DNA from 3 places in the Rhodococcus sp. X156 genome. Region 3 is predicted to be linked to each of the others. Evidence: riboswitches for the same ligand, from Rfam matches in the RefSeq annotation. Region 3 holds a riboswitch; each other region holds the start of a gene.
What was found. Region 3 has a riboswitch for S-adenosylmethionine ahead of ELX43_RS18300 (putative leader peptide). Riboswitches for the same ligand answer to the same signal wherever they lie in the genome.
Positions count from the first base shown of each region.

Region 1: another riboswitch for S-adenosylmethionine. It lies ahead of ELX43_RS12065 (hypothetical protein); the one in region 3 lies ahead of ELX43_RS18300 (putative leader peptide).
Region 2: another riboswitch for S-adenosylmethionine. It lies ahead of ELX43_RS11865 (cysteine dioxygenase family protein); the one in region 3 lies ahead of ELX43_RS18300 (putative leader peptide).

Region 1 covers NZ_CP034766.1:2,544,206-2,553,808, forward strand. The annotation lists gene ELX43_RS12045 (MFS transporter) at 1-594, opposite strand, end outside; gene ELX43_RS12050 (NAD(P)-dependent alcohol dehydrogenase) at 814-1,836, shown strand; gene ELX43_RS12055 (GAF and ANTAR domain-containing protein) at 2,111-2,779, shown strand; gene ELX43_RS12060 (NADPH-dependent F420 reductase) at 2,796-3,485, opposite strand; SAM riboswitch class IV at 3,612-3,723, shown strand; gene ELX43_RS12065 (hypothetical protein) at 3,729-4,160, shown strand; gene ELX43_RS12070 (cation:proton antiporter) at 4,169-5,440, opposite strand; gene ELX43_RS18235 (cation:proton antiporter) at 5,338-5,778, opposite strand; gene ELX43_RS12075 (aldo/keto reductase) at 5,795-6,637, opposite strand; gene ELX43_RS12080 (DUF6642 family protein) at 6,866-7,444, shown strand; gene ELX43_RS12085 (hypothetical protein) at 7,719-7,985, shown strand; partial or broken gene ELX43_RS18040 (RNA polymerase subunit sigma-24) at 7,961-8,083, shown strand; gene ELX43_RS18045 (DUF1801 domain-containing protein) at 8,087-8,428, opposite strand; gene ELX43_RS12095 (helix-turn-helix transcriptional regulator) at 8,480-9,259, opposite strand; gene ELX43_RS12100 (DUF1330 domain-containing protein) at 9,376-9,603, shown strand, end outside.
Region 2 covers NZ_CP034766.1:2,502,465-2,512,067, reverse strand. The annotation lists gene ELX43_RS11900 (DUF4242 domain-containing protein) at 86-601, shown strand; gene ELX43_RS11895 (acyl-CoA dehydrogenase family protein) at 608-1,672, shown strand; gene ELX43_RS11890 (ATP-binding cassette domain-containing protein) at 1,648-2,397, shown strand; gene ELX43_RS11885 (ABC transporter substrate-binding protein) at 2,394-3,569, shown strand; gene ELX43_RS11880 (ABC transporter permease) at 3,566-4,384, shown strand; gene ELX43_RS11875 (isochorismatase family protein) at 4,404-4,991, opposite strand; gene ELX43_RS11870 (matrixin family metalloprotease) at 5,139-6,041, shown strand; gene ELX43_RS11865 (cysteine dioxygenase family protein) at 6,427-6,936, opposite strand; SAM riboswitch class IV at 6,997-7,108, opposite strand; gene ELX43_RS11860 (GAF and ANTAR domain-containing protein) at 7,187-7,966, opposite strand; gene thpD (ectoine hydroxylase) at 8,157-9,083, opposite strand; gene ELX43_RS11850 (NAD(P)/FAD-dependent oxidoreductase) at 9,198-9,603, opposite strand, start outside.
Region 3 covers NZ_CP034766.1:2,809,053-2,818,655, forward strand. The annotation lists gene ELX43_RS13290 (MFS transporter) at 1-1,014, opposite strand, end outside; gene ELX43_RS13295 (glycerate kinase) at 998-2,134, opposite strand; gene ELX43_RS13300 (SMR family transporter) at 2,274-2,606, shown strand; gene lhgO (L-2-hydroxyglutarate oxidase) at 2,621-3,817, shown strand; gene ppk2 (polyphosphate kinase 2) at 3,875-4,702, shown strand; gene ELX43_RS13315 (SRPBCC family protein) at 4,752-5,234, shown strand; SAM riboswitch class I at 5,316-5,411, shown strand; gene ELX43_RS18300 (putative leader peptide) at 5,405-5,524, shown strand; gene ELX43_RS13320 (ABC transporter substrate-binding protein) at 5,669-6,652, shown strand; gene ELX43_RS13325 (ABC transporter permease subunit) at 6,739-7,500, shown strand; gene ELX43_RS13330 (ABC transporter ATP-binding protein) at 7,497-8,204, shown strand; gene ELX43_RS13335 (LLM class flavin-dependent oxidoreductase) at 8,201-9,379, shown strand; gene ELX43_RS13340 (carbonic anhydrase) at 9,419-9,603, shown strand, end outside.

The DNA.
Region 1 (9,603 bases), 260 kb from region 3:
CTCGGGCAGGATCAGCCAGCCGGCCACCAGGGCCACCACCATCAGCGGCACGTTGACCAGGAACGCGGCGTGCCAGCTGAAGTGCTCCAGCAGCGCGCCGCCGACGATGGGGCCGACGGCAGCGCCGATGGAGGACACCCCCGCCCACACGCCGAGTGCGGTGGCGCGCTCGGCGGGGTCGGTGAAGACGGACCGCAGCAGCGAGAGCGTGGTGGGCATGATCATCGCCCCGCCGACGCCGAGCGCGGCTCGGGCGGCGATGAGCTCGGCGGAGGAATCCACCAGCAGCACCACCGCCGAGGCCGCGCCGAAGACCACGAAGCCGCCCAGCAGCACGGCCTTGCGGCCCCACCGGTCGGCCAGGCCGCTCATGGAGATCAGCAGCCCGGCCAGCACCAGCGAGTAGATGTCCACGATCCACAGCTGCTCGTTGGCGGTGGGGCGCAGGTCGGCGGCCAGGTCGGGCAGGGCCACGTTGAGGACGGTGAGGTCCATGGTGACGACGAGCAGGCTTGCCGACAGGACGGCCAGCGACGCCCAGCGCCGGACCACCGACACCGGCGCAGCGACGTCGGTGGACTCGGTGAAGGTCACTGCGGCGCTCCAGGGGTTTGCTCGAGAGGGGCGTTGCCGCCAGCGGAAGCGGTCAGGACGTCCCGGCCACCCGCACACTCTGCCCTGTCCGCGGCCGGCTTGCGTCGAGCCGGTCCGGCAGCCGTCGGCCTCGGTCGCTGCGCGTGGACCATGGAGGGTGGGTCCTGCCGGTCGCGGCCGGTCACGACTCTCCGAAGAGCCACGCGCAGAGGAGAGCCCATGAAGGCCGTGCAGTACCGCAGCTTCGGTTGCCGCCCCGAGCTGGTCGACGTCGACGAGCCAACCCCCGCCTCCGGGGAGATCCTGCTCAAGATCACCGCGTCCGGGTTGTGCCACTCCGACGAGTTCGTCATGGCGTGGCCGCAGGAGACCTACCCCTATCCCATGCCGATGACGCTGGGCCACGAGCCCGCCGGCACGGTGGCCGCGCTCGGCGAGGGAGTGGAGGGCGTGGCCGTCGGGGACTCCGTCATCGTCTACGGCTGCTGGGGCTGCGGGGTGTGCGAGATGTGCGCCGAGGGCTACGAGAACCTCTGCCTCAACGGGATGACCTCACCGGGCCTCGGCCACGACGGGGCCATGGCGGAGTACATGGTCGTCGACTCCGTGCGCCACCTGGTTCCTATCGGCGACCTCGACCCGGTGCGTGCGGCCTCGCTCACCGACGCCGCGCTCACGCCCTACCAGGCGATCAAGAGCGTGCAGCACCAGCTGGTGGGCGGCTCCACGGTGGTGGTGATCGGCGCGGGCGGGCTCGGCCACGTGGCCATCCAGCTGCTCCGCACGCTCACCGCCTCGCGGGTGGTGGCCCTGGACGTGGGTGAGGAGAAGCTGGCCTTCGCCCGGGAGCAGGGCGCACACGAGGCCTTTCAGTCCAACCCGGAGGCGGCAGTGAAGATCCGCGAGCTCACCGGCGGCCGCGGTGCCAACGTGGTGCTGGACTTCGTGGGCGCCGACGTCACCGGGGAGCTGGCCGTGGCCTGCGCCGGGGTGGCGTCGTCGGTGGTGATCGTGGGGGCCGGCAACGGCGGCGCCAAGATCGGTCTCACCAGTGCGCCGTACAACATCTCGGTGTCCACCTCGCTGTGGGGCCGGCGCAAGGAGCTGATGGAGCTGGTGGAGATGGCCCGGCGGGGCCAGATCCAGATCCACACCACCACCTACGGCATCGACCAGGCGCCACAGGCCTATGAGGACCTGCGCGCGGGCTCGATCACCGGCCGCGCCGTGGTGGTCCCCTAGACCGCCCAGCCGCAGCGCCCAGCGCACCGCTCGTGCCAGTACTACAGTCAAGCAAGGTGATTGAGCGGAATGAGTTAGCGTGCCCCAGCGCGCCTGTCAACTAGCTAGCCCGATATGTCCACGTGATGCCCTACCATGCACAGTGCCCCTGGCCCAGTGCCGTGACCAGCGCCGAGCTTCCGAAGGAGAGGTCCACTCCATGGCTGTGCCCACGGACGGTAACGATCGGACTCCTACTGCGGTACACCGGGAGGCGGAGAAGTTCAGCACCGTGATGGGCGAGCTTGCCCGAACGCTGCACCGTGACCACGGCAGCGAGGACGACACCTTGGACGCGGTGCTCACCGCGGTGCTCTCGTCTGTGGTCGGCGCCGAGCACGGAACCATCAGCACAGTCGTGGACCGCAAGGTCGTGCTGCCCAAGGCGACGACCGACGAGCTGGCCCGGCGGATGGACGAGATGCAGACGGAGCTGGGCGAGGGACCCTGCCTCACCGCGATCTACGAGCAAGAGACCCTGCACATCGCCGACCTCGCCGACGAGGACCGGTGGCCGGCCTTCGTGGCGGCCGGCCGCGCGGCCGGGATCGCCTCGATGCTGTGCTTCCAGCTCTACGTCGAGGGTGACAACCTCGGAGTGCTCAACCTGTACTCCTCGCAACCGTCGGCGTTCACCGAGGAGTCGATCGCGACCGGCCTGATCTTCGCGACCCATGCTGCGGTGGCCATCGCCGGGGCACGCCAGGAGCGCACGCTCACCAACGCACTGGTCAACCGCGACATCATCGGCCAGGCCAAGGGGGTCGTGATGGAGCGGTTCACGCTGGACGCCAAGGCTGCCTTCGACCTCATCTCGCGGCTGTCCCAGGAGCAGAACGTGAAGCTGCACATCATCGCCGCTCGGATCGTCGACGACGCCACCAAGAGCGCCGACTCCTCCTAGCCCGGCTGGCTGGGGCTCACATGTCGCGGTAGCGCTTCGCCTGGGCCAGCAGCTCGCGCAGCTGCCCGGCGGTCGCCTGACGCGCCCGGGGTGTCTGGCTCTCGGCCGTGGTGTCGAAGTAGGCGGCGTAGGCGGGGGTGTCGCGCTGGTAGCGCCAGCCCTCGGCGAGCGGGCCGGCGTCCAGGGCGTCGTAGCCCAGCTGGTCGAGCAGCTCGGTGACGGTCTGCTTGGCCCCGGCGTCGTCGCCGGCGATGGCCAGCGCGCTGCGCCCGGGGTTGCCGGCGGGGCGGGCCAGCGTGCCGATGAAGTCGAAGTAGATGTTGTTGAACGCCTTGACCACCTGCGAGTCGGGCAGGTGCGCCTGGAGCAGCTCGGAGACGGTGGTGGACTCGTCGTCCAGCTCGGCGATCTGCCCGTCGCGCTGCGGGTAGTAGTTGTTGGTGTCGATGACGACCTTGCCGCGCAGCGGCTCCACCGGCACCTGCTGGTAGCTCTTGAGCGGGACGGTGACCACCACGAGGTCGCTGGCCGCGGCGGCCTCCTCCGGGGTGGCCGCGCAGGCCCCGGGGCCGAAGGTGCCGACCAGGTCCTGCAGCGTCTCCGGGCCGCGACTGTTGCTGAGCACCACGTCGTAGCCGCGCGTGAGAGCCAGTCGCGCGAGGTTGCTGCCGATGTTGCCGCTGCCGATGAAACCGATGGTGGTCATGGTGCGGACAACTCGGCACGGAGAACAGGTATTCCCCGCTCAGGCCGGTGGGAAGTGTGCGGCACTCCCCCACCGCTGCTCATGTAAGTCGGCACTGTGTCGGCGTTCGGCAGTACAGTTCAGCCCGTTCCCGAGCGACAGCGCCAAGCCCTGCGGCTGGCTGTCCAGCAACCCTCTCCCCCGGGGTGCTTCCGCAGGAAGAACAGGGCCGCGCACCCGGCGCGGCCAAGGATGGGATCGGAGATGACGGCGATGCGCAACGTCGAGCTGCCAGGCGTGGGACCGTGCCGGACGTACCGCAGCGGACACCAGCCGCACTGGATCATGGCGCGGCAGTACCGCTCGCGTGGCCGCTGGGCGACGGTGGTGGGCTTTGACGGCGACCACGTGCTCATCGAGTGCCGCGACGGCTCGCTGCTGCGGTGGTGGCACCACCACCCCTGGCGGCTGCGCGCCGCCGTGGGGGCGCACGGGCCGGCGGTGAAGATCGTGCGCGCAGGCACGGTGCTGCAGTGTGCGGGGCTGTGGTTCCCCTGCAGCAGCGACGGCCCCACCCCGTGCCTGCTGGAGCCACCCGGCGCCACCGAGCCGGTGTCGGCGCTGGTCGATCCCGGCGCGACCGAGCTGCAGCTCGCCACGCTCGACGGCGTCGCGGTCACACCCTGGTGGGCCTGAGCCAACCGCTAGTCCAGCGGGTCGATGCCGGTCAGCCGCAGCTCCTCGATGTCCAGGCGGGTCTGCACGCGCAGCGCCACCGAGTCGTCGATGGTGCCGCTGTGGCGCAGCCGGTTGAGCTCCTCGCGCTTGTGCTCCATGAGCGCCAGGCGCAGCCGCGTGTACTCCTCGTCGTGCTCGAGCGGCAGCTGATGAGCACCGGGCAGAACCTCGGCGCCGTCGAGCGCCCCACCGTCCTGCTCGCCTGAGGCCTGGTGCAGCTGGTGCTGGTAGTCGTGGGCCAGCCGCGCCCGCACCGCCTCGCTGGCGCCGTGCGTGGCGATCACGGTGGGCAGTGCGGCCACGGCGGTGGCGGCGATCGCGTACTCGGCCAGCCGCAGCTCGCCGCCGGCGTCGTCCTGGGGCAGCCGGGCCCAGCGGACCACCACCGGCAGCAACGGGCCCTGCACCAGCAACGTCAGCACCACCACGCCGGCGGTGACGAAGATGATCTCCTCGCGCGCCGCCAGCGGTTGTCCGTCGTTCATCGTCACCGGCACCGACAGCGCGATGGCCAGCGACACCGCCCCCCGGAAGCCGGCCACCGCCGAGACCACCCGGGAGCGGTAGGTCCGGCGTCGCAGCCGCTGCGAGGGGCGGCGGTCGAGCAGCCGGATGAGCATCACGGAGGTGGTGATGAAGGCGAAGCGGATCACCAGCAGCCCGAGCCAGACGACCACCACGGTGAGCAGCAGCCGCGCCACGTCAGTGGGCTGCAGGTAGCGCGCCACCGCCTGCACCTCCAGGCCGATGAGCACGAACAGCGTCCCGTTGAGCACGTAGGAGCCCAGCGGCCAGGCCGACTCCGTCTGGCGGCGCGATGCTGCCGTGCTCAGCCGGTTGGTGTGGAAGGCGATGATGAGCCCGGCCACCACCACGGCGAGCACCCCGGACGCCTCGACCTGCTCGGCCAGCAGGTAGGCCACGAACGGCACCAGCAGCAGCGCCAGGTTGATGGCCGGCGCCTCGCGCAGCGGCCGCATCACCAGGTCCGCCACCCCGGCCACCGCCGCCCCCACCGCGACGCCGCCCAGGTAGGAGAGCAGCACCCGGCCGGTCACGTCCAGCGCCGTGTAGTGCCCACCGACCGCGACCCCCACGGCCAGGGCGTAGACCACCAGCGCAGTGCCGTCGTTGGTCAAGCTCTCCGCCTTGAGAATCTGGAAGTCACGACGCGGCAGGGTGCGCCCCAGCGCGGCCACGGCGGTGGCATCGGGTGGGGCGAGCGCGGCTCCGAGGATGAGCGCACTGGGCCAGGGCATGCCCAGGGCGGAGGCGATGCCGGCCACCCGAAGGCGGTGGCCACCACCGCGAGGGTGCTCATGAGGACGATGCCGCGCAGGTCGCGCCGGATCGAGCGCAGCGACGTCGTCAGGCTCTCCCAAAACAGCATCACCGGCAGGAACAGCAGCAGCATCACCTCCGGCGGCAGCTCGATCTGCCGCAGCCGCGGGACGAAGCCGAGCAGCAGCCCGAGGATCACCAGGAACAGCGGTGCAGGCACGCGCAGCCGGGGGGCCAGCACGGCGCCGGCCAGGACCGACGCACCGAGCACCACGGTGACGTCGAGGCCGGTCACGTCAGCACCGCTCGGGTCAGCTGCGGCCGCCGCCGATGCGGCTGACCCACTCGGGGTCGCGGTGGTCGAAGAACGCCGAGGTGCCCTTGTCCAGGGTGGCCACCTGGTCCATCTGCTCCGGGGTCAGCTCGAAGCCGAACACGTCGAAGTTCTCCACCATCCGCTCGCGCCGCACCGACTTGGGGATGACCACCACCTCGCGCTGGATGAGCCACCGCAGCACCACCTGCGCCACCGACTTGCCAGTGGCGGAGGCGATCTCGGTGAGGGTGGGGTCGGTGAAGAGGTGGTTGCGGCCCTCGGCGAAGGGACCCCACGACTCCATCTGCACCCCGTTGGACTCCATCAGCTCCTGGTCGGGGTTGCGCTGGAAGAACGGGTGCGTCTCGATCTGGTTGACCGCCGGCGGGATCTCGTTGTGGTTGATCAGGTCGACGAGGCGGTCGGGGTAGAAGTTGGAGACGCCGATGGCCCGGATGGCGCCGTCGGCGTGCAGCCGCTCCATCGCCCGCCAGGAGCTGTAGTAGTCGCCGTAGGGCTGGTGGATGAGGTAGAGGTCGAGGTAGTCCAGGCCGAGCTTGGTGCGGGACTCCTCAAACAGCTGCGTGGCGTAGTCCTGCCCCTTGTCCTGCACCCACATCTTGGTGGTGACGAACAGCTGATCGCGGGGCACGCCGCTCGTGGCGATGGCCCGTCCCACGGCCTCCTCGTTGCCGTACGCCGCGGCCGTGTCGATGTGGCGGTAGCCGACGTCCAGCGCGGTGGCCACGACCTCCTCGGTGTCCTCGGGCGGGACCTGGTAGACGCCGAAGCCGAGGATCGGCATCTCGACACCGTCGTTCAGGATCACGGTCTCCATGGGTGGACCTCTCTGCTGGCGGGGGCGTCCCTCCATGGTGGCCGTGCTGCCGGCCGCCGACCACTTGCGTGGGCCGTAGCAAGGTTCGGCCGGCTAGTTGGAGGGCTACTGCCTCATGCGGATCGTCAACTAAGCCGACTTGGTCGGAACTCGACCGTTTCGGTACCAATCGATCGGAACGGTGCGTTAGCGTAAAGCCCCAACCAACAGAACATGGAGCCGAGTCGCATGGCCGTACTTCCCGGAATCTTTTGTCTCGAAGGCGAGTGGGACGGCGACCTACGGCGCAGGGATTCCGTCCTGCCACTTCTGGATCTGTTGGAGCGGCTTGGTCACGCCCGGTCTATCCACCGCGACGTTGCTACCCGTGAGGAGTTTGACTACTACCTCGACAAGTGGTGCCAACGTCGTTATGCGAGCTACGACGTGCTTTACCTCGCGTCTCACGGCAGTTCAGGTGGGATCGGCTTGGGGGGTGAAGCTTCGGTTGAGATCGAAGAAATTGCAGAGCAGATCGCCGGCCGCGCCGAAGGTCGGATCATCTATTTCGGCTCGTGTCTCACCCTCGCCGGCGAGCCGAAGCAACTGACTGATTTCGTCAAGCGCACCGGCGCCCGTGCTGCGGTGGGCTACACCAAGGAGGTCGCGTGGCTCGAAGGGGCCGCCTTTGAGCTTCTCCTGCTTGAACGGATGCTTCGGGGCAACCGCAGCGATGCGTTTCTTCGGGCGCTCGTCAGAGACCACGGCAAGTACGCGTCCGACTTTGGCCTAGCTGTGGCAACGAAAGCGAAGGTGCTACACGCCTGAGCCTGAATCTAGTCGCTAACCAGGGGCCAATGCTAGGACACGGGTAGCCAGGCGCTCGCAACTCCGGAGGGCCCCATGTTCGGTATGGCGGCGAGGGACGGCACCCGATTACTGATCGCCCGTTCGACAGGACTTCATGGCCGATGGATGGCGGTCGACTGGACGGGACGACTTCGCTTGGACGCGGGCTGACCTCGAGGCCGTAGCCTGTTTCCACATCACGGGACGACAACCCCAGTCACGTTCGCCAGCATGAGGAGCTGATCCCGCAATCATGAAGATCCTGACTGAGCGTCACCCCGAGGACGACGACGACCGCGTGTCCATCTACCTGGACGGTGATCGCGTCTGCGAGAACTTCGAACCCGTCGAGGCTGAGGAGCTCGCCGCCCTGATCTGGAGCAGGCACTCCAGGCGCCTGCAGGCCGTTGAGACCGCACTGGCCGGCCTCCTGGGCAACCGAGACCCCGACGGCGTCTTCGCCAAGGAAGTCGCCGCCGCGGCCGTGGCCGCCGTCGAGAAGGTCGACCGGAAGGGCTAGCGCTCTACGGCAAGGCCGCCACCCAGGCCAGCAACGTCGTCGAGCGTGACCACCTCACCCGGCAGGCCGCGCGCCTCAACACCGAGCTGCGCCGCTGAGCCTCACGCCTGGTTGTGGGCGACCGCCTCGCGCACCAGCGTGACAAAGGCGCCCTCGTCCAGCGGGTCGCTCTCGCGGAGGTCGATGGCCCGGCGGGTGCCCGCGTCCAGGCTGGCGTTGAACAGCCCAGCCGGGTCGTCCAGCGACGCGCCTTGGGCGAAGGTCAGCTTCACCTTGTCCTTGTAGGTCTCCACCGTGCAGACCAGGCCGTCGCAGGAGAACGTGGGCACGCCGTCGGGGTTCGACGGTTTGCGCCACTTGGCCTCCTCGGCCATGTCGGGCTCGGCCGACAGGATCAGGGAACGCACCTTGTCGACGGTCTCACCGCGCCAGTCCTCGCTCATCGCCCGGAAGATACTCGCGATGCCGCAGGTCAGGCTAGGGGTTTCCGTGCGTCAGCCCTGGCCGAAAGCCTGCCGGGTGGCGACGTCGGCGGGCAGGAAGGTCTCCAGGTGCAGCCCCTCCAGGGTGGCGTCGGTGGCGGTGTCCAGCTGCGCCGAGGTGCTGAAGAACCGCAGCACCCCGGCGTTGGTCTGCAGCTCGAGGGTGAGCACCGGGCCAGTGGTCACCGGCAGACGGGGCAGACCGTCCACGTAGGACTCGATTTCGGCAACCAGCGCGAGGTGCCGCGGGTCGTGGGTGTGCTCGGCGCGGTGGCTGACCTGCTGGTGCAGGTGCGCCGCCCACTGGTCGAGGTTGCGGATCCGCGGCGCCAAACCCCGGGGGTGCAGGCACAGTCGCACCACGTTCAGCGGCGGCTCGAGCAGCCCCGGGTCGCAGCCCGCCAGCAGCTGGTCGACGGCGGCGTTGGCGTCCACCACGTCCCAGCCGGTGTCCAGCAGCAGCGCTGGGTACGGCAGGTGCGCGTCCAGCAGGTGCCGCAAACCCTCCATCACCACCGCGACACTCGCGTCGTCCAGCGGGTGGTCGTGGAAGCACGGCGCGTACCCCGCGGCGAGCAGCAGCCGGTTGCGCTCGCGCAGCGGGACCTCCAGGTGCTCGGCCAGGTGCAGCACCATCTCCGACGTCGGCCGCGCCCTGCCGGTCTCCACCCGGCTCAGGTGCCGGGTGCTCACCCGCGAGCGGTCGGACAGCTCCTGCTGGCTGTACCGGCGCCGCTCTCGCCAGGTGCGCAGCAGCCCACCCACCTCGACGCCGTCCCCGACCACGGTCATGAGATTCAGCCTAGGGACCACCGGGCCGCCCTCCCATGACCTCGGAGGTCATGGCGCCTGCGCACCGACGCGCCCACGATCGATGGCGTCCGCATGTCCGATCGAGAGGAACGATCATGACCAACACCGTCCACCCCCAGCCCGCCACGGGCACCCCGCGCGGCTACGCCGTGGCCTTCCTGGAGGACGTCCGCTTCGGGCCGGAGATCCAGCGCTACCTGGAGACCATCGAGGCAACGCTGCAGCCGTTCGGCGGCGAGTGGCTGGTGCACGGCAGCCCACCGGAGATCCTGGAGGGCAGCTGGTCGGGCGCCCTGGTGGTCATCGGCTTCCCGTCGCTGGCC
Region 2 (9,603 bases), 310 kb from region 3:
CGTCCGAATCGCACTTTTTCATCCTGACGCGCGCTTTCATCCTGACGCGCGCTGCGCGCTACCCGTCTCTCGAAAGGTGACCCCCATGTCGCTGTACCTCTACGAGCTCGTGACCACCGCCGGCCAGGCCGCCCAGGTCATCAAGGACGTCGACGCCCGCACGGCCGAGGCCGGTGGCGAGCTGATCGAGACCCAGGTGACCGCCGGTGGTGAGCGCGTCTTCGCGATCACCGAGTTCGAGTCCTGCCGCGCCCCGGAGCTGGCCGCCGACGCGCTGGGGGTCGCCAGCGTCGAGGGCCCCAGCGAGGTGCGGCTGGTGGGCGCCGAGCTGGCGCAGATCAAGGCCGCCCGTCCGGAGGCCGGCTACCTGGTGGAGTGGGACCTGCCCGCGGAGCTGGACATGGACTCCTACCTGGCGCGCAAGAAGGCCAACGCGCCCAAGTACGCCAACGTGCCCGAGGTCGCCTTCCTGCGCACCTACGTCCGCGAGGACATGGGCAAGTGCCTGTGCTTCTACGACGCCCCCGACGAGGCTGCGGTGTTCCGCGCCCGCGAGGCCGTCAGCACCCCGGTCGACCGCATCCACGCCCTCGAGGGATAGGTAGCCATGACTGCGGCCATCGCACCCACCGAGGAGCAGCGGCGGCGCGAGGTGTGCGCCCTGGTGCGCGACCGCGCCGACGCGCTCGACCGGGGTGAGACCGACGTTCGGGCCGACATCGCCGCCCTCGGCGAGCGGGGCCTGTTCCGGCTGGGCCTGGACGGGACGAGCCTGGACCGGATGGTCGCCGTCATCGAGGACGTCGCGGCGGAGAGCCTCGCTGCCGGGTTCTCGGTGTGGGCGCACCGGGTGACGCTGGAGTGCGTCAACCGGGCGCCCGAGCCGGTGCGCGCCGCGTTCCGGCCCGCGCTGGAGAACGGCACCGAGGTGGGTGTCACCGCCATGGCGGCCGGGCTCAAGCACGCGGCCGGCCTGGGCGAGACTCCGCTGATCGCCACCGAGGTGGCCGACGGGCTCGAGGTCTCCGGTCCGATCCGCTGGGCGTCCAACGTGTTCCGCTCGGCCCTGGTGGTGCTGCCCACCCGCACCGAGGACGGGCGCACCTTCGTCGCGCTGGTGCGCACCGACGACCCGGGCGTCACCGTGCACCCAGCCCCGCAGCTGCTGGCGCTGGGGGCCACGGCCTCCACCTCGCTGACCCTGGAGCGGGTGCACGTGCCCGCCGCACAGGTGGTGAGCACCGACCTGGTCGGGTTCGTCGCCCGGTTGCGGCCCACCTTCCTGCTGCTGCAGACGGCCTTCTGCAGCGGCGTCACCGGGGCCGCGCTGGCAGAGTCCGAGCCGCTGCTCACCAAGCTGGGCAAGCTGCTGGAGGCGGAGCACCGGCAGGTGGCCGCCGAGCACGCGTCGGTGCGCGAGCGGCTGTACCGGTGGGCGGCGCAGACCACCCCCGACGGCCCGCCCCCCATGACCGGGCGCGAGCTGGTGCAGCTGCGCCTGGACGCCGCCGGTGCCGCGGTGACCGCCACCCGGCTGGAGTCCACCCTGCGGGGTGGGGCCGGCTACGCCACCGGCAGCGCCACCAACCGTCGCTTCCGCGAGGCGGCGTTCCTCCCCATCCAGTCACCCTCGGAAGGACAGCTGCGGTGGGAACTAGCGCAGTCCGACTAGTCAACGGCCACAAGAGCTACGCCGGGCGGGGTGACGCCGTCCTGCGCGGGGTCGACCTCTCAGTCGAGGCGGGGGAGACCCTGGTGGTGCTCGGCGTCAGCGGCAGCGGCAAGTCCACGCTGCTGCGGATCCTGGCCGGGCTGGACCAGCTGGACAGCGGCTCGCTGCAGTGGGAGCAGCCGCACACCCCGGGCCGGGGCGAGCCCCGCCCGCACACCGGCGTGGTGTTCCAGCAGCCGCTGCTGATGCCGTGGCTGACTGTGCGGGAGAACATCGCGCTGGGTGGGCGCTTCGGCCGCAACCGGGACCGCTTCGACCCCGCGCACGCCGAGGAGCTGCTCGAGCACTTCGGCCTGGCCGCGCTGGCCGGTTCCTACCCCGACCAGCTCTCCGGCGGGCAGGCCCAGCGGGTGGCGGTGATCCGTGCGGTGGCGATCCGGCCCCAGGTGCTGCTGCTGGACGAGCCGTTCAGCGCGCTGGACCCGGCGATCCGCGCCGACCTGCAGCAGTGGCTGCGGACGATGACCACCGAGCTGGGCCTGACCACCGTGCTGGTCACCCACGACATCGACGAGGCCGTGGTGGTGGGCGACCGCATCGCGCTGCTCGGCGCCTCCGGGGTGTTCGAGCAGGAGTGGTCGACCAGCACCGACCCGCAGCGGCTGCGGGTGGAGATCATGGCCCGCTACCGCGACGCCACCGGTGTGCCCGTGGAGGCCCGGTGAGTGCTGGTGGTGGGCTGAACCGGCGCACCCTCCTGCGCGGGGCGACCGGGCTGGCCGTCGCGGGTGGGCTGGCCGGGGTGGCCGACCTGGCCCGCGCCGCGGCCACCGACCGCAGCAACACCACCGGTCAGCTGCGCATCGGCTACCTGCCCATCACCGACGCCTCCCCGCTGCTCATCGCCCACGACGCCGGGCTCTACGACCCGGCGGTGGTGAGCCAGGCGAAGCCGGTGCTGTTCCGCAGCTGGGCGTCGCTGGCGGAGGCGTTCGTCAGCCGGCAGGTGGACGTGGTGCACCTGCTGATGCCGATGGCCGTGCAGCTGCGCTACTCGGTGGGCTCCAGCGCACGCATCCTCGGCTGGAACCACACCAACGGCTCCGCGCTGACGGTGGCGCCGCACGTCACCGAGCTGGGCCAGCTGGCGGGGGAGCAGGTGGCTATCCCGTTCTGGTGGTCCATCCACAACATCGCCATCCAGCAGCTCTTCCGGGCCAACGGCCTGCGTCCGGTGATCCGCCAGTCCGCGTCCCGCTCCGCCGGCACCGTCGAGCTGATCGTGATGAGCCCGTCGGACATGGTGCCCGCGCTGGCCGCCGGCTCCATCGCGGCCTTCACCGTGGCCGACCCGTTCAACGCCGCGGCCGAGGCCAGGAAGATCGGGCGCATCCACCGCTTCGTCGGCGACGTCTGGCGCGACCACGCCTGCTGCGCGCTGCTGGTGCACGCCGACCTCATCGACCGTGCCCCCGCCGGGGTGCAGACGCTCACCGACTCCGTGCTCGCCGCCCAGCTGCGCATCGACGGCGGGCGCCAGGCCACCGCCGGGGAGCTCTCCGCGGGCAAGTACCTGCCGCAGCCGCTGCCGGCGATCACCAAGGCGCTGACCTATCCGGCCGACAAGTACGACCTGCGCCACCCCGGCTGGCAGCCGCAGCGGCTCGGTTTCCAGCCCTTCCCCTTCCCCAGCTTCACGCAGGCGCTGGTGGAGGCCATGCACGACACCGTGGTGGACGGCGACACCGGCTTCCTCGACCGGGTGGACGCCGCGGCGGTGCACGGCGAGCTGGTGGACGACCGCTTCGTGCGGCAGAGCATCACCCGGCACGGCGGTCCCGCCGCGTTCGGCCTGCCCGAGACCCTCACCCGTACCGAGGAAGTGGATCCCACGTGAGCACCAAGCAGCCTGCCCGTCCGAGGTGGAGCGCGTGCTGGCCGCCCGCGGCCGCGATCGCCGTGGCCGTGGCCGTGTGGTGGCTGCTCACCACGGTGGTCGCCGGCAGCACGTCGCTGGTGCGCGAGTTCGCCCCGCAGCACGTCGTTCCGGCGCTGGTGGAGCTGTTCGACCGCGGGGTGCTGCTGCCCGACGTCGGGGTCAGCGTGTGGCGGCTGCTCGTCGGCCTGCTCGTCGCCACGGTGATCGGCATCCCGCTGGGCCTGCTGATCGGGCTCAACGTCCGCTTCGAGCGCGCCTCGATGCCCGTGGTGCAGTTCCTGCGGATGATCTCGCCGCTGTCCTGGGCGCCCATCGCGGTGGCCCTGTTCGGCATCGGCCACCAACCGGTGTTCTTCCTCATCGCCGCCGCTGCGGTGTGGCCGATCGTCATCAACACCGCCGCAGGCGTGCGCGCCGTGGACCCCGGGCACCTGCTGGTGGCCCGCTCGCTGGGCGCCACTCGGTGGGAGCAGCTCACCGCCGTGGTGCTGCCGGCGATCCGCGACCACGTGCGCACCGGGCTGCGGGTGGGCCTGGGCATCGCCTGGATCGTGCTGGTGCCGGCGGAGATGCTGGGGGTGCGCTCCGGGCTGGGCTACCAGATCCTCAACGCCCGCGACCAGCTCGCCTACGACCAGGTGATGGCCGTGATCGTGGTGATCGGCGTGCTCGGCTTCGTGCTCGACTGGGCGGCCCGGCGGCTGCTGGACACCAGCCGCCGCAGCACCACCACCACAGCCGCCGCGCAGCAGGGAGTGCTCACCGGAGCCTGACCCTGGGCCGGTGCTGCCGTCAGCTGGCGAACGCCGCGGCGCTGGTGGTGAGCGCGGCCCCGGCAGCGTGCATCTCGGTGCGCGCGGCCGCCCCCAGCTCGGCGGTCACCGGCACCGTCAGGTCGCGCAGCAGCCGGACGCCGAAGCCGTGGCGCAGCGCGTCGAGCACGGTGGCCCGCACACAGTGGCTCTCGGCGATGCCCAGCACGTCCAGGTCGGTGACGCCGGCCGCGCGCAGCACCTGCAGCGCTGGTCGTCCGTCCGGGTCGGCGCCGTCGAAGAGGGAGTACGCCGCCTCGTGCGCACCCTTGCGGACCCGCACGTCGATGGCGGTGTCGGCCAGCGCGGGGTGCAGCTCGGCGTTGGCGGTGCCGGCCAGGCCGTGCGGGGGCCAGGTGTCGACGAAGTCGGGCTCGCTGGAGAAGTGGTGGCCGGGATCGACGTGGTAGTCCTGGCTGGACACCACCAGGTGGTAGCGGTCGCCGTGCTCGGCGAGGAACTGCGCGCTGCGGACGCAGACGTCGTTGCCGCCGTCCACCGCCAGCTCCCCGCCCTCGCAGAACGTCGGCTGAGCGTCCACGACGAGGCAGGCCCGGACGGTGCTCATTGGTCGTCTCCTCGTGCTCAGGGCCAGTGCCGCCCACCCTAGGTCGCCCGGGCCGCGGTGTCGGCTCAGCACCGTCGCTCGGTGGCCGATGGGGGAGGTGGCGGTGCGCCCGGAGCAGGGCGGCCGAGACAGCTACGGAGACCCCACATGACGCTGACCGTTCCTCGCCTCCGCGGGCTCGCGCTGGCCGGTGCCACCACGGCGCTGCTGATGGCCTCCGGTGCCGCGGTGGCCTCGTCGGCACCCGCGCCCGTGGCGCCGGACCCGGCGCCGGTTACCACCACCGGGGCCGCCTCGGTCAGCTACGACGGCTACGCGCTGCACCACAACCCGGACGGGACGGTGATCCGCTGGAACCCCTGCGAGCCGATCCCGTACCAGGTCAACCCGCGCAACGGCGGTCCCACGGCCGAGGCTGACGCGGCGGCGGCCGTGGACATCGTGCGCCGGGAGTCCGGGCTGAACCTGGTGTACACCGGCACCACCGACGTGGTTCCGCAGCGCGGCCACGGCTTCGACGGCACGCCGGCCAACCCCAGGACGCCGCTGGTGATCGCCTGGGCCGCGCCGGGGACGGGTCCGGGCACGTCCAGCCTGCTCAACGGCATGGGCGGCGCCGCGGGCGTCGGCGGCGTCACCACCTGGTCGTACACCCCGCCGGGTGCCGCGCAGGCGACCCCGTGGCAGGTGGTGTCCGGGTTCGTGGTGCTCGACAGCCGCACGTACCCGCAGCTGGCGCCCGGGTTCGGGCCGGCCGCGTCGTCCACCCGGGGCCGGCTGGTGCTGCACGAGCTGGGCCACGCCATCGGTCTGGACCACACCAACACGCCGGGCCAGGTGATGAACCCGACCGTGAGCGGTGCCGCCACCCCAGGGTTCGCCGCGGGCGACCGCAAGGGCCTGGAGCGGGTGGGCCGGGCCGCGGGCGGACTGGACGGCGCGCCGTGCGCGGGCGAGCCGGCGCCGCCGGTGGTGGCCCCCGCGCCGTCGAACCCGTGGCTGGACTTCTGGAGCTGGCTGGTGGCGCTGTTCCTCAGCTTCTTCCGCTGACCGGGTGCTGCTGACCGGGTGTTGCTGCTGGCGGGGGCTGAGCAGCAGCACCTGGTAGCGGTTAGCGACGGTCTGCGGCGCGCTTGGTGGTACTTGCAGACGGCCCATCCACGGCGCGGAGGGCTTTGACGGTGCGGCGCACGCGGCGCGGGGTGCTGGCCCGGCGCTGCAACCCGGCCGAGGCCGAGGTGCGCCAGCCGCTGCAGTACCGCATCGTCGCGCTCATCCAGGGACCGCCGCGTCCTGACGAGGTGCTCATCGCCGGTCCTCCTCACCACCCCGAGCGGGGTATGAGCTCAAGAATGCCCTGTTCAGGGCGGTGCAGCGGCCATTGATCGCCGGGATGTGACCGGTTGCACCCCGGGGTGCGACCCACCGGCAGGTCTCAGGCGTCAACCTCCGGCTCGTCGGTGAGCACCGTGCGGTCGGCGACGGGCAGCCCGTCCTCCAGCCGGTAGAACGTCATCTCGGTGAGCCGGGGGGAGTAGGCGTGGATGCTCACCGCCGGCTCGTCCCGCTCGTTGCGCACGTCGTGGATCACGCCGGTGGTGACGGTGCGCAGCCCGCCCACCCCCAGCCGGTCGGCGTGCAGCCCACCGCGGCCGTCCGGGCGAACCTCGGTGATGGTGCCCTGCACCACGGTCAGCGCGGCGCTGGCCAGCCCGTGGCTGTGCAGGTCGGTGCTCTGCGTCCTGGTCCAGGTGAGCAGCCAGACGTCCACCCCGGCCGGTGACTCCAGCCGGGACCAGCAGCGCTCCCGGGTGGAGAAGCGCACCTGGTCGCGCCACCGGTGTGGCTGGGCGGCGATGCCCCGCACCAGGGTGGCCAGGCGCAGCGTGGTGGGGGTCTCGGTCGCCGCCGCAGCGGCGGGGCGGGACAGCAGGGTGGTGGTCACGGCGTTCTCGTTCCGCTCAGGGACCCCAGAGATCCCGAGAGAGAGCGTGCGTCACTCGGGGGTCCGCGCTTGCTCCGACACCTCGCCGGAGCCTGGTCCTCACCCGGGGCACCCCACCGCGGAGGAGGGTTGCCGGCCAGCGAGCCGGGGCTTGACGCTGGCACTCATGACCTGCCACCAATAGTCGACTGGACCGGTCAACTTTGTCAAGCGGTTTCCGCCGGGCCCGCAGCGCAGAGGTCCAGGCGGGCTAGGACGACTGGTAGGCCTGGGCGACGAACGCGGTCGCCACGTCGCGGAGCTTGCGGTTGGCATCCTGGGAGACCTTGGACAGCAGCCGGAAGGCCTCGTCGGGGCTGCACCGGCGCTCGCCCATGATGATGCCCTTGGCCTGCTCGATCACCGCGCGGGACTCCATGGCCGCCTGCATCTGCTCGGCCAGGTTCGTGGTGGCCGTGTAGAGGCTGGCGTTGCGCACGGTCACCGCGGCGTAGCCGGCGAAGTGCTCGGCCAGCTCGCGGCTGTGCTCGTCGAAGGCGTCGACCACGCGGGCGTAGATGTTCAGCGCGCCCACCGTGGTGTCCTGCACGGGCAGCGGTACCGACAGCGAGCTCAGCCCGCCGTTGCGCGCGGCGAAGGGGGTGTACTCAGGCCACCGCTGCTCTGCCTGCATGTCCGGGATGTGCAGCGTCTCTCCGGTGGTGGCCGCCTGCAGGCACGGGCCCTGCCCCGTGGAGTACTGCTGCTCGTCCAGCGTGCACGCGAGCTCGCCCGTCGCGGCCGGTGTGGTGGCGCCCGATCCGTCGACCATGGTCACCGACACCTCGTCGGCGCCGGGAATCTCCCGCCGGGCCAGCTGGACCACCTGGGCGAACACCTCGTCGAGCGGCTTCTCGCCCACCACGATCCGGGTGAGCTCGTGGATCGCGGAGATGAGCTCGCGCGCGGGGCCCGGGCTGGGTGCCTCCGCAGCGCCAGCCTGGCTCGCGCTCGGTGCTGGACGCCCAGCGGCGCTGGGTGTGTCACTCATGGTTGTGCTCCCGTTTGCGGCCGTACAGGCGGCCATCCACGAGGATGCAGCGGGCGCGCGGCCACGGAACACCCTCAGCGACAAGGGTGGCCCGACGGCTGGACCGCGCCGGGCCCGCACGGGGCCAGACAGGTGAAACTTTAAGCGATGGTGCACGTGCTGGTCGACGAGGGTGCCGCTGGGAACCGCCTCACCCCCGCGCGGCGATGTGCTCCGGCCGTGGTGCCGGCGCGGCGAACGGCTCCACCAGGCGGTTCTGCACGCTGTTGAACACGACGAACAGGTTGGACCGCGGGTACGGGGTGATGTTGTTCGCCGAGCCGTGCATGCAGTTGGAGTCGAACATCGTGGCCGAGCCCGCAGCGCCGGTGAGCAGGCTGATGCCGCCGGCCGCGGTGAGGGTGGCGAGGCTGGCGTCGTCGGGGGTGCCGACCTGGCGGCCCTGCTCGCGCAGCGAGGTGGTGAAGTGCTCCTCGGGTGTCTCGCCCACGCACGGCACGAACGTTCGGTGCGATCCCGGGATGATCATCAGGCAGCCGTTGTGCGGGAAGTTCTCCGTCAGCGCGATGGAGATGCTCGCGGCTCGCGGGGCGGGCATGCCGTCCTCGGCGTGCCAGGTCTCGAAGTCGGAGTGCCAGTAGAAGCCACCACCGCCGAAGCCGGGCTTGTAGTTGATCCGGCTCTGGTGGACGTACACGTCGGAGCCCAGCACCTGGCGCGCCCGGCCGATCACGCGCTCGTCGGCGACCAGCGCCGCCACCGCCTGGCTCGTCCGGTGCACCTCGAACACCGAGCGCACCTCCTGGGAGGACTTCTCGATGACGGTGCGGCGGTCCTCCCGCACGGCGGGGTCGGCCGCGAACCGGACGAGCTCGGCCGCGAGGTCGGCCACCTCCTGCGGGCCGAGCAGCGCCGGGACCGCGCTGAAGCCGGTGCGGTCGTAGTCAGCCAGCTCGTCGGCGGAGAACGGGCCGGGTGCGGAGAGCCCGCCCCACACCGCGGGATCGGTCCGGACCAGCAGCTCCGGGCGCGCCGCGGTGCGGGTGGGGTAGCGGTCGAGCACGGGTTCCGAGCCAGCGGTGACGGCTGTCGACGGCGGGGAGAGGCGATCGGTCACGGCATCCTCCTTCGGCGCACGAGCCACCGCGTCCGCGGTGCGGGCATGGCCCGATCGTGCCCGTCTGCCCCACTGCCGCAAGTCGAGGTGAGCGCGGCTGGGGTGGGCGCTGGCTCAGCTGCCCGGGCCGAGGCTCTGGTGCAGGTTGTTGGCGGCGACCGCACCCATCGCGGCGGCCACCACCACCAGCTCCTCCAGCGGCGCCAGGTCGCCGGCGGCGTAGACGCCCGTGGTGGTGGTCTCCTGCCGCCGGTCTACGACGAGCCCCTCCGCGCCCACCTCGCAGCCCAGCTGCTTGGCCAGCTCGGAGAGCGGCTCGTGGCCCAGGGAGTAGAACACCGCCGCCGCCTCCAGCACGGTGCCGTCGGCCAGCTCCACTGCCTCCAGCTGCCCGTCGGCCCCGTGCAGGCGGTGGATCGCCTGCTCGTGCACCTCGATGCCGCGGGGCGCCAGCGCGGCGAGGTCCTCGGCGGAGCCGGCCAGGGTGGAGCCGAGGGTGACGATGGTGAGCGGGTCGGCG
Region 3 (9,603 bases):
CTGCACCGCACCCTGGCCGGCACCGAACACCGTGGCCCCCACCAGCACGGCCACCGCGGCCGCCGCCCCCGAGGCCCGGCCAAGGCCCACCGCCAGCAGCGCCCCGCCCACCCCGCTGACCACCACGGCGGTGGGCAGCAGCCACGCCCCGCGCACCCGGTCGCGCAGCGCCCCCACCCGCCAGCGGGTGAGCGCCCCGGCGAGACCGAGCAGCAGCACCGCGGTGGCGGCCAGCTGTCCGTCCGGGCGCTCGATGGGCAGCACCGTGAGCACCCCGCCGACGGAGATGGTCACCGCCAGCAGCACCACGGAGGGGCTGAGCACCGCGGCCACCGCCGACCACCGCGCGGCGGCCGCAGTGGCAGCGGGGGCAGCAGTGGCAGCGGGGGCAGCAGTGGCAGCGGGGGCAGCGACCTCGGCCTTCCGGGCGGGGCCGGCCACCGCGTGCAGGCTCCACGCCAGCGGCACCGCCAGCACCGGGGCGCCGGCCAGCACCGCCGCCCACGGGAACAACCCCGCCTGGGTCAGCGCCACCCCGGCGGGAATGGCCAGCAGGTTGGGCACCGAGATGGCGATGCCGTAGAGCCCCACCGCCTCCCCGTGGCGGCCGGGCGGGGCCAGCGCAAAGGTCAGCAGGGTGCCCACCACGGTGAGGATGGCGAAGCCGACACCCCGCACCACGGACAGGGCCAGCAGCCAGCGCAGGTCGTGGCTGAGCGCGTAGAACGGGGCCGGGGCGCCCAGGGCCAGCAGCCCCACCGCCAGCACCCGACCCGCGCCGAAGCGCGCGGTCCACCACGGCACCGCCAGCTGCCCAATCACCGTGCTGACCAGCAGCACCGCGGTGACCAGCCCGGCGCTGCCCACGCCGGCGCCACCCTGCACCGCCCAGGCGGGCAGCGCCGAGAGGGTGAAGCAGAAACCAGTGAAGCCGAGCAGGCTGATCAGCACCAGGGTGGCCACCGGGCGGGAGCGCCACAGCGGCTGGCGCACGGTCTCACCCAGCACGGCCACCGCCGGGCAGCCAGTCCTGGGCCACCTGCATGGCCAGCCGACGCAGCAGCGGGCCCGCCTGGGCCATGCAGCGCTGCGGGTCCGGCTCGAGGTCGATGAGCGCGTACGCACGACCGATGCCCGCCGCTGCCAGCGCAGCGGGCTCCACCAGGCAGCGCCCGCTCACCGACACCACGGGCACCCCGGCGGCCGCCGCGGTCCGCGCCACGCCCACCGGGGTCTTGCCCCGCAGCGTCTGCTCGTCCAGCGAGCCCTCCCCCGTCACCACCAGCGCGGCGCCGGCCAGGTGCTCGGCGAAGCCCACCAGCTCCAGCACCTGCTCCACCCCGGGGCGGCGGTGGGCGCCCAGCACCGCCAGCGCGGCGAGTCCCACCCCACCGGCGGCGCCCGCTCCCGGCCGGTGCGCCCACTGCTCGCCGGTCGCGGCCTCGACCACCGCCGACCACTGCTGCAGGGCACGCTCCAACAGCGCCACCTGGTCGGCGTCGGCCCCCTTCTGCGGCCCGAACACCGGGGCGGCACCGTGGGCGCCGAGCAGCGGGTTGTCCACGTCGGAGGCGAGCACCACCTCGGTCTCGGCCAGCGCGGGGTGCAGCCCGGCCAGGTCCAGCTGCGCCACGTCGACCAGCCCCGCCCCGCCGGGGGCGACGTCGGCCCCGGCGGCGTCGAGCACCCGGGCTCCCAGCGCCTGCAGCAGGCCCGCACCGCCGTCGGTGCACGCGCTGCCGCCCACGCCCAGCACCACCCGGCGGAGGCCGGCGTCCAGCACCTCCCGCAGCACCTCGCCGGTGCCGTGGCTGCTGGCGCGCAGCGGGGCCGGCACGCCGCCGGGCAACCGGTCCAGCCCGGACACGTCGGCCAGCTCCACCACCGCCACCCCGTCCCGCACGGCGTAGCCGGTGCGGCAGGGGACGCCGGTGGGTCCGGCGGCGTCCACCGGCACGGGCCGGAAGCCGGCAGCGACCGCGGCGGCCAGGGTGCCCTCGCCCCCGTCGGCCACCGGCAGCTGCACCACCGTCGCCTCGGGCCGCGCCCGGGTCAGCCCGGCAGCCACGTGGGCGGTCACCTGCGGCGCGGACAGCGAGCCGCGGAACTTGTCCGCCGCCACCAGCACCTTCATCACGCTCTCCTGTGCTCTGTGATCCCGGCTCTGGGATCCCTGCTCTGGGATCGTCTCGGGGCCCACTGTCTCACCCGCCCTCGGCTGTCTAGATTGGGCGCATGCTCCGCCCCTCCGTGCCCTGTCGGGCGCCCCGCCGATGAGGTGGCTGTTCCTGGTCCTGGCGATCGCCCTGGAGGTCACCGCCACCCTCTCGCTGCGAGCGTCGGAGGGCTTCAGCAGGCTCGGTTTCAGCCTGCTGGTGGTGGCCGGCTACACCGGCTCGTTCCTCGCGCTCAACCTGGTGCTCACCCGTGGCGTGCCGGTGGGCGTGGCCTACGGCATCTGGGCGGCCACCGGCGTGGCCGCGGTCGCCGTGCTGGGCAAGCTCCTCTTCGACGATCCCCTGACCCCGCTGATGGGGATGGGCATCGTGCTCATCATCGGTGGGGTGCTGCTGGTCGAGGTCGGCGGCACCCGGGCGGCGGAGTAGCGGGAGCCGCACGGGTGCACGACTACTGCGTGGTGGGCGGCGGCATCGTCGGCCTGGCCACCGCGCTGAGCCTGCTCCAGCAGCGACCCGGCGCGTCCCTGGTGCTGCTGGAGAAGGAGCCCGCACTAGGCCGGCACCAGACCGGGCACAACAGCGGCGTCATCCACTCCGGGCTGTACTACCAGCCGGGCAGCCTCAAGGCGCGGCTGTGCCGGGCCGGCGCCCAGGCCACCAAGGACTTCTGCGCCCGCCACGACATCCCGGTCCGCGAGCTGGGCAAGCTGGTGGTGGCCACCACCGGTCGCGAGGTGGCCTGGATGGACGCCCTCGCCGAGCGCGCCGGGCACAACGGCATCACCGTGGCGCGCCTGGACGCCGCGGAGCTGGGCGAGCGTGAGCCGGCGGTGGCCGGGCTGGCGGCGCTGCACGTGCCGGTCACCGCCAGCGTGGACTTCACCCTGGTCTGCGCCGCGCTGCGCCGGGAGGTGGAGCGCCTCGGCGGCCAGGTGGTGCCGGGGGCGGCGGTGCGCGCCATCGCGGAGTCGGCGACCGAGGTGGTGGTGACCGCCGGCGAGCAGGTGGTGAGCTGCCGCCGGCTGGTGGTGTGCGGCGGGCTGCAGGCCGACCGGCTGGTGGCACTGGCCGGGGCCACGCCCGAGGCCCGCATCGTGCCGTTTCGCGGCGAGTACTTCCAGCTGCCGCCGCACCGGCGGGACGTGGTGTCGCACCTGATCTACCCGGTCCCCGACCCCGACCTGCCGTTCCTGGGCGTGCACCTCACCCCCATGGTGGACGGCCGGGTGACCGTGGGCCCCAACGCGGTGCTCGGGCTGGCCAGGGAGGGATACCGCCGGGGCAGCGTGGACCTGGCCGACGTGCGCGACGTCCTCGGCTACGCCGGGTTCTGGAACCTGGCGCGGCGCAACGTGCGCACCGGGGCCCGGGAGCTGCTGGGCTCGGCCTCCCGGCGGGCCTTCCTGGCCGCGGCCCGCACGTACTGCCCGCAGCTGGAGCTGGCCGACCTGCAGCCGCACGCGGCGGGCATCCGCGCCCAGGCCGTGCGCCGCGACGGCGCCCTGGTGCACGACTTCCTGCTGCAGCACACCGCCCGCACCCTGCACGTGCTCAACGCCCCCTCGCCGGCCGCCACTGCCGCACTGCCGATCGGGCGGCACGTGGCCCAGCAGTGCCTGGCCGCGGAGCCGGCCTGAGCACCGCGGGGCCCGGCGAACCGTCATCGTGGCGGCGGTCGTGGTAGTCAGGTCGGCATGACCAGCGACACCGACACCTGGCGCCAGGGCTACCCCTACGCCGACAAGCTGCGGCGCAGCGAGTACGAGCAGCAGAAGCGGCTGCTGCAGATCGAGCTGCTCAAGCTGCAGGTCTGGGCCAAGCACGTGGGGCTGCCGCTGGTGATCCTGTTCGAGGGCCGCGACGCCGCGGGCAAGGGCGGCACCATCAAGCGGTTCACCGAGCACCTCAACCCCCGCGGCGCGCACGTGGTGGCGCTGGAGAAGCCCACCGAGCGCGAGCGCACCCAGTGGTACTTCCAGCGCTACGTCGCCCACCTGCCCGCCGCCGGGGAGATCGTCATGTTCGACCGGTCCTGGTACAACCGGGCCGGCGTCGAGCGAGTGCTGGGCTTCTGCACCGACGACGAGTACTGGGAGTTCCTGCGCCAGGCCCCCGAGCTGGAGCGGATGCTGGTGCGCTCGGGCATCCACCTGGTCAAGTTCTGGTTCTCGGTGTCGCGCCTGGAGCAGCGCAGCCGCTTCGCCAAGCGGGCCAACGACCCGGTGCGCCAGTGGAAGCTCTCCCCCACCGACCTTGAGTCCATCGACAAGTGGGACGCCTACACCGACGCCAAGGAGACGATGTTCTTCTACACCGACAGCGAGTGGGCGCCGTGGACGGTGGTGAAGAGCAACGACAAGAAGCGGGCCCGGCTGGCCGCCATGCGGCACGTGCTCAGCCTGTTCGACTACGACGAGAAGGACGCCGAGCTGGTGGGCCGGCCCGACCCGCTGATCCTGGGTCCCGCCGCCGACGTCTACGAGCAGGGCGAGGTGGTCAACCGGGCCTTCCCCGCCCTGTGACCCGGGTTCCCCACGGCGGCCAGCGCCCGGCCGTGCCAGGGTGGGCACCATGACGACGGAGCGCTTCGAGGTCCAGCGGCAGGTGGCCGCGTCCCCCGCGGACGTGTTTGCGCTGCTGTGTGACCCACAGGGACACGTGCGCATCGACAGCTCCGGGATGCTGCAGTCCGCCGAGGGCGACGCGGTGCGTGCGGTGGGCGACGAGTTCCTGGTGCACATGGACCGGGAGTCGCTCAACGACTTCCCCATGGGCAAGTACGACGTCACGGTGATCATCACCGCCCTGGTGCCCGACGAGCTGATCGAGTGGACGATCTCCGGCACCATCCAGCCGCCCATCCGGCACCTCTACGGCTACCGGCTCCAGGCCCGCGAGGGCGGCACCCTGGTCACCTCCTACTACGACTGGAGCGAGATCGACGACCGCTTCCGCGACAAGGGCGTCTTCCCGGTGATCCCGGAGGCCGGGCTGCGCGCGACGCTGGGCATCCTGGCCCGCACCGTGGAGCAGCCCGCCGTCGCTGCCGGCTAGGCGCGCTGCGCCACCCTGGAGTTCGGCTCACGCTGAGCCGATTCGTTGTCTGCCGCCACCCACCCTCGCTAGCCTTGCGCCACACCATCCAGAGCGACCGAGAGACCTGGCTCGTCGACGTCGCAGCAACCCCCCGCAGCACGCGGGAGTGGGTGCTACTGCCAGGACCGATGGAGGCAACCGTGCAGGCCCTGCCCACCCCGAGCATGATCCGACCCGCCTTCTCGCGCCGGCGGCACGTCGACCTGTGCCGCACCGCCGGCGCCAGCTGTCGGCCCGGCACCGCCTGACCCGGCTGATCGCCCTGCGCCGCTGAGCGCGCCCCCCTGCTCCGCACCCCTTCCTGCGCCCCGCCCCGTGGCGGCCGGCGCTGCCCTCCTGCGCCCGAAAGGCCTCCGATGTCGTTCCCCCTGTCCCGAAGACGAGCACTCTCCGTGCTGGCCACCACCGTCCTGTCCGTCGTCCTCGTCGGCTGCAGCACCGACGAGCCACCCGCCCCGGTGCTCGCCGCCGACGGCTCGATCGACCTGTCCGGGGTGACCCTGCACGTGGGCGACCAGGTGCAGTCGGTGCAGTCGGTGCTCAAGGTCTCCGGCCAGCTCGACGAGCTGCCGTACAAGGTGGAGTGGGCCAGCTTCACCGCCGGACCGCCGCTGCTGGAGGCACTCAACGCCAAGGCGATCGACCTCGGCAGCGTGGGCGACAGCCCGCCGGTGCTGGCGCAGGCGGCCGGCATCGAGGCACGGATCGTCTCGGTGGAGGAGCGCGACAAGGCCAACGACTTCCTGCTCACCCGGGACGGCACCGGCATCCGCACGGCCGCCGACCTCAAGGGCAAGAGCGTGGCGGTGGCCAAGGGTTCCAGCTCGCACGGCCTGCTCATCGGGCTGCTGCAGCAGGCGGGGCTGTCCCAGGACGACGTCACCGTGCGCTACCTCGCCCCGCCGGACGCCCAGAGCGCGTTCGCGGCCGGGCAGGTGGACGCCTGGGCGGTCTGGAACCCCTACTACGCGGTGGCGATCGCCAGCGCCGGGGCGAAGGTGGTGGCCGACGGCACCACGCTGTCCACCGGCTACACCTACACCGTCGCCTCCACCGCGGCACTGGCCGACCCCACCACGGAGGCGGCCATCAAGGACTTCCTGGTGCGGCTGGTCAAGGCGCGCGCCTGGGCCGCGGCGCACCCCGACCAGTGGGTGCCGGTCTACTCCCAGCTGACCAACCTCCCGGCCTCGGTGGCCACCGTCACCTTCGACACCTCCCGGGGCCGGGCGATCCCCATCGACGACCGGGTGATCGCCCGCCAGCAGGAGCTGGCCGACCGCTTCGCCGCCGTCAGGCTCATCCCGTCCGCACCGAAGGTCCGCGACTTCTTCGACGACCGGTTCAACGCCGACGTCACGGCGGCCCAGCCGTGACCGCCACGACCGTGCGCCCGCCGGCGGCTCCCGCGGTGACCTCCGAGGCCCCCGCGGCGGCGGGACCCGCCCACCCGCGGCGACGGCTGCGCGCCGGCTGGTTGTTGCGCCTGGTCAGCCCGCTGCTGCTGCTCGCGCTGTGGCAGGGCCTCAGCAGCGCCGGCGCGATCTCCGAGCGCAAGCTGTCCTCCCCGCTGTCGGTGGTGGACGCAGCGGTGGAGCTGTGGCGCAACGGGCAGCTCTCCGACGCGGTGGGCATCTCCCTGCAGCGGGTGCTGGTCGGGGTCGGCCTGGGCCTGCTGACCGGGGTGGTGCTGGCCCTGGTCTCCGGCTTCTCCCGCCTGGGCGAGCTGGCGCTGGACCCACCGCTGCAGATGCTGCGCACCGTGCCGTTCCTGGGTCTGGTGCCGCTGTTCATCCTGTGGTTCGGCATCGGGGAGCAGCCCAAGGTGCTGCTGGTGGCCCTGGGCGTCACCTTCCCGCTGTACCTCAACCTGTTCGCCGGCATCCGCGGCGTGGACGGCAAGCTGGTCGAGGCCGCCCGCACGCTGGGGCTGAAGGGCTTCGCCCTGGCCCGCCACGTCGTGCTGCCCGGTGCGCTGCCCCAGGCCCTCGTCGGGCTGCGGCAGTCGCTGGGCATCGCCTGGCTCTCGCTCATCGTGGCCGAGCAGATCAACGCCGACGCGGGCCTGGGCTACATCGTCATGAACGCCCGCGAGTTCTACCGCACCGACATCGTCGTGCTGGGCCTGGTGGTCTACGCCCTGCTCGGCCTGGCCACCGACGGCATCGTCCGCACCCTGGAGGGGAGGGCGCTGTCATGGCGTCAGTCGTTCGTCCCCGCGTGAGCACCCCCGAGCAGACCCAGCTGGTCACGGCCCGCGGCGTGGGCCGCGCGTTCGGCACCGACCCGGTGCTGCGCGACGTCGACCTCGACCTGATCCCCGGTGAGATCGTCGCCCTGGTGGGGCGCAGCGGCTCCGGCAAGTCCACCCTGCTGCGCGCGCTGGCCGGCCTGGACACCGGCCACACCGGCACCATCGAGGTGCCCGCCAGCCGGGCCGTCGCCTTCCAGGAGCCGCGGCTGCTGCCGTGGAAGCGGGTGCGTGACAACGTCGCCCTCGGGCTGGGTCGGGGCGGCCGGGAGCGGGCCGAGGCCGCGCTGGCCGAGGTCGGTCTGGCCCACCGGGTGCACGCCTGGCCGCTGACCCTCTCCGGCGGTGAGGCCCAGCGGGTGTCGCTGGCCCGCGCCCTGGTGCGCAACCCCGAGCTGCTGCTGCTGGACGAGCCCTTCGGCGCGCTGGACGCGCTCACCCGGCTCAGCGCCCACGAGGTGCTCGGGCGGCTGTGGGACCAGCACCGCTTCGCGGTCCTGCTCGTCACCCACGACGTGGAGGAGGCGGTGCTGCTGGCCGACCGCGTCCTCGTCCTTGACGACGGCCGTATCGCCCACGACCTCCCCGTCGACCTGCCCCGTCCGCGCCGGCGCTCCGACCCCGCCCTGGTCGCCCTGCGCACCACCATCCTCAGCCACCTGGGAGTCACCGCATGAGCATCCACCTGCACTGGTATCTGCCCACCTCCGGCGACGGCCGGGAGGTGATCGGTGCCCAGGCCCACCTGGGCACCGCGTCGGCTCCGCGCGCCGCGTCGCTGGACTACCTGGCCCTGGTGGCCCGGGCCGTGGAGCAGCTCGGCTTCGAGGCCGTCCTCACCCCCACCGGCACCCACTGCAACGACGCCTGGCTGACCACGGCGGCGCTGCTGCGGGAGACCCGCACGCTGAAGTTCCTGGTGGCCTTCCGCCCCGGCCTGGTCAGCCCCACCCTGGCCGCCCAGCAGGCCGCCGCGTACCAGGAGATCTCCGACGGGCGCCTGCTGCTGAACATCGTCACCGGCGGCGACGCCCAGGAGCAGCGGCGCTTTGGTGACTGGCTCGACCACGACCGCCGCTACGAGCGCACCGCGGAGTTCCTCACCGTGCTGCGCGGGGCGTGGTCGGGCACCCCGTTCGACCACACCGGCGAGCACTACCAGGTGCAGGGCGCCACCGTGCACAACCCGCCGTCCCCGGTGCCCGAGGTGTTCTTCGGCGGGGCCAGCCCGGCGGGGCGGGAGGTGGCCGCCCAGCACGCCGACACCTACCTCACCTGGACCGAGCCACCGGCCAGGACCGCGGAGCTGCTCGACGACGTGCGCGCCCGCGCAGCGCGACACGGGCGCAGCCTCAGCCACGGCATCCGGGTGCACGTGATCAGCCGCGACACCACCGAGGAGGCCTGGGCCGAGGCCGCCAGGCTGCAGTCACGCATCGACCCCGCGCTGGCGTCGTTGGTGCAGGACAAGCTGGCGACGGTGGAGTCGGAGGGCCAGCGCCGCCAGACCGCGCAGCTCGCCGGCGCCAACGAGCGCCTAGAGGTCTACCCGGGCCTGTGGGCCGGCTACGGGCTGATCCGGCCCGGCGCCGGCACCGCGCTGGTGGGCAGCCACCAGGAGGTGGCCGACCTGCTGGCCGAGTACGCCGCCCTCGGCGTGGACCACTTCATCCTCTCCGGCCAGCCGCACCTGGAGGAGGCGTACTGGTTCGGCGAGGGGGTTGTCCCGCTGCTGCGCCGCCGCGGCCTGCTCGGTGACGGCGGGCCCGACCAGGCGCCGCCGGCATCGCCGGCATCGCCCCAGCCAGCGTCGGGGGCCTCGGTGCGCGAACCTGTGCTCAGCCCGTCCTGATCTGTCTCACCCGCGAACACCCACCGAACGGACCTGACCATGAGCGTCACCGACGAGTACCTGCACAACAACGAGGCATACGCCGCGTCCTTCACCGGGCCCCTGCCGCTGCCCCCGGCCAAGCACGTGGCGGTGCTGGCCTGCATGGACGCCCGGCTCGACGTCCACGCCGCGCTGGGCATCAAGGAGGGCGAGGCCCACGTCATCCGCAACGCCGGCGGGGT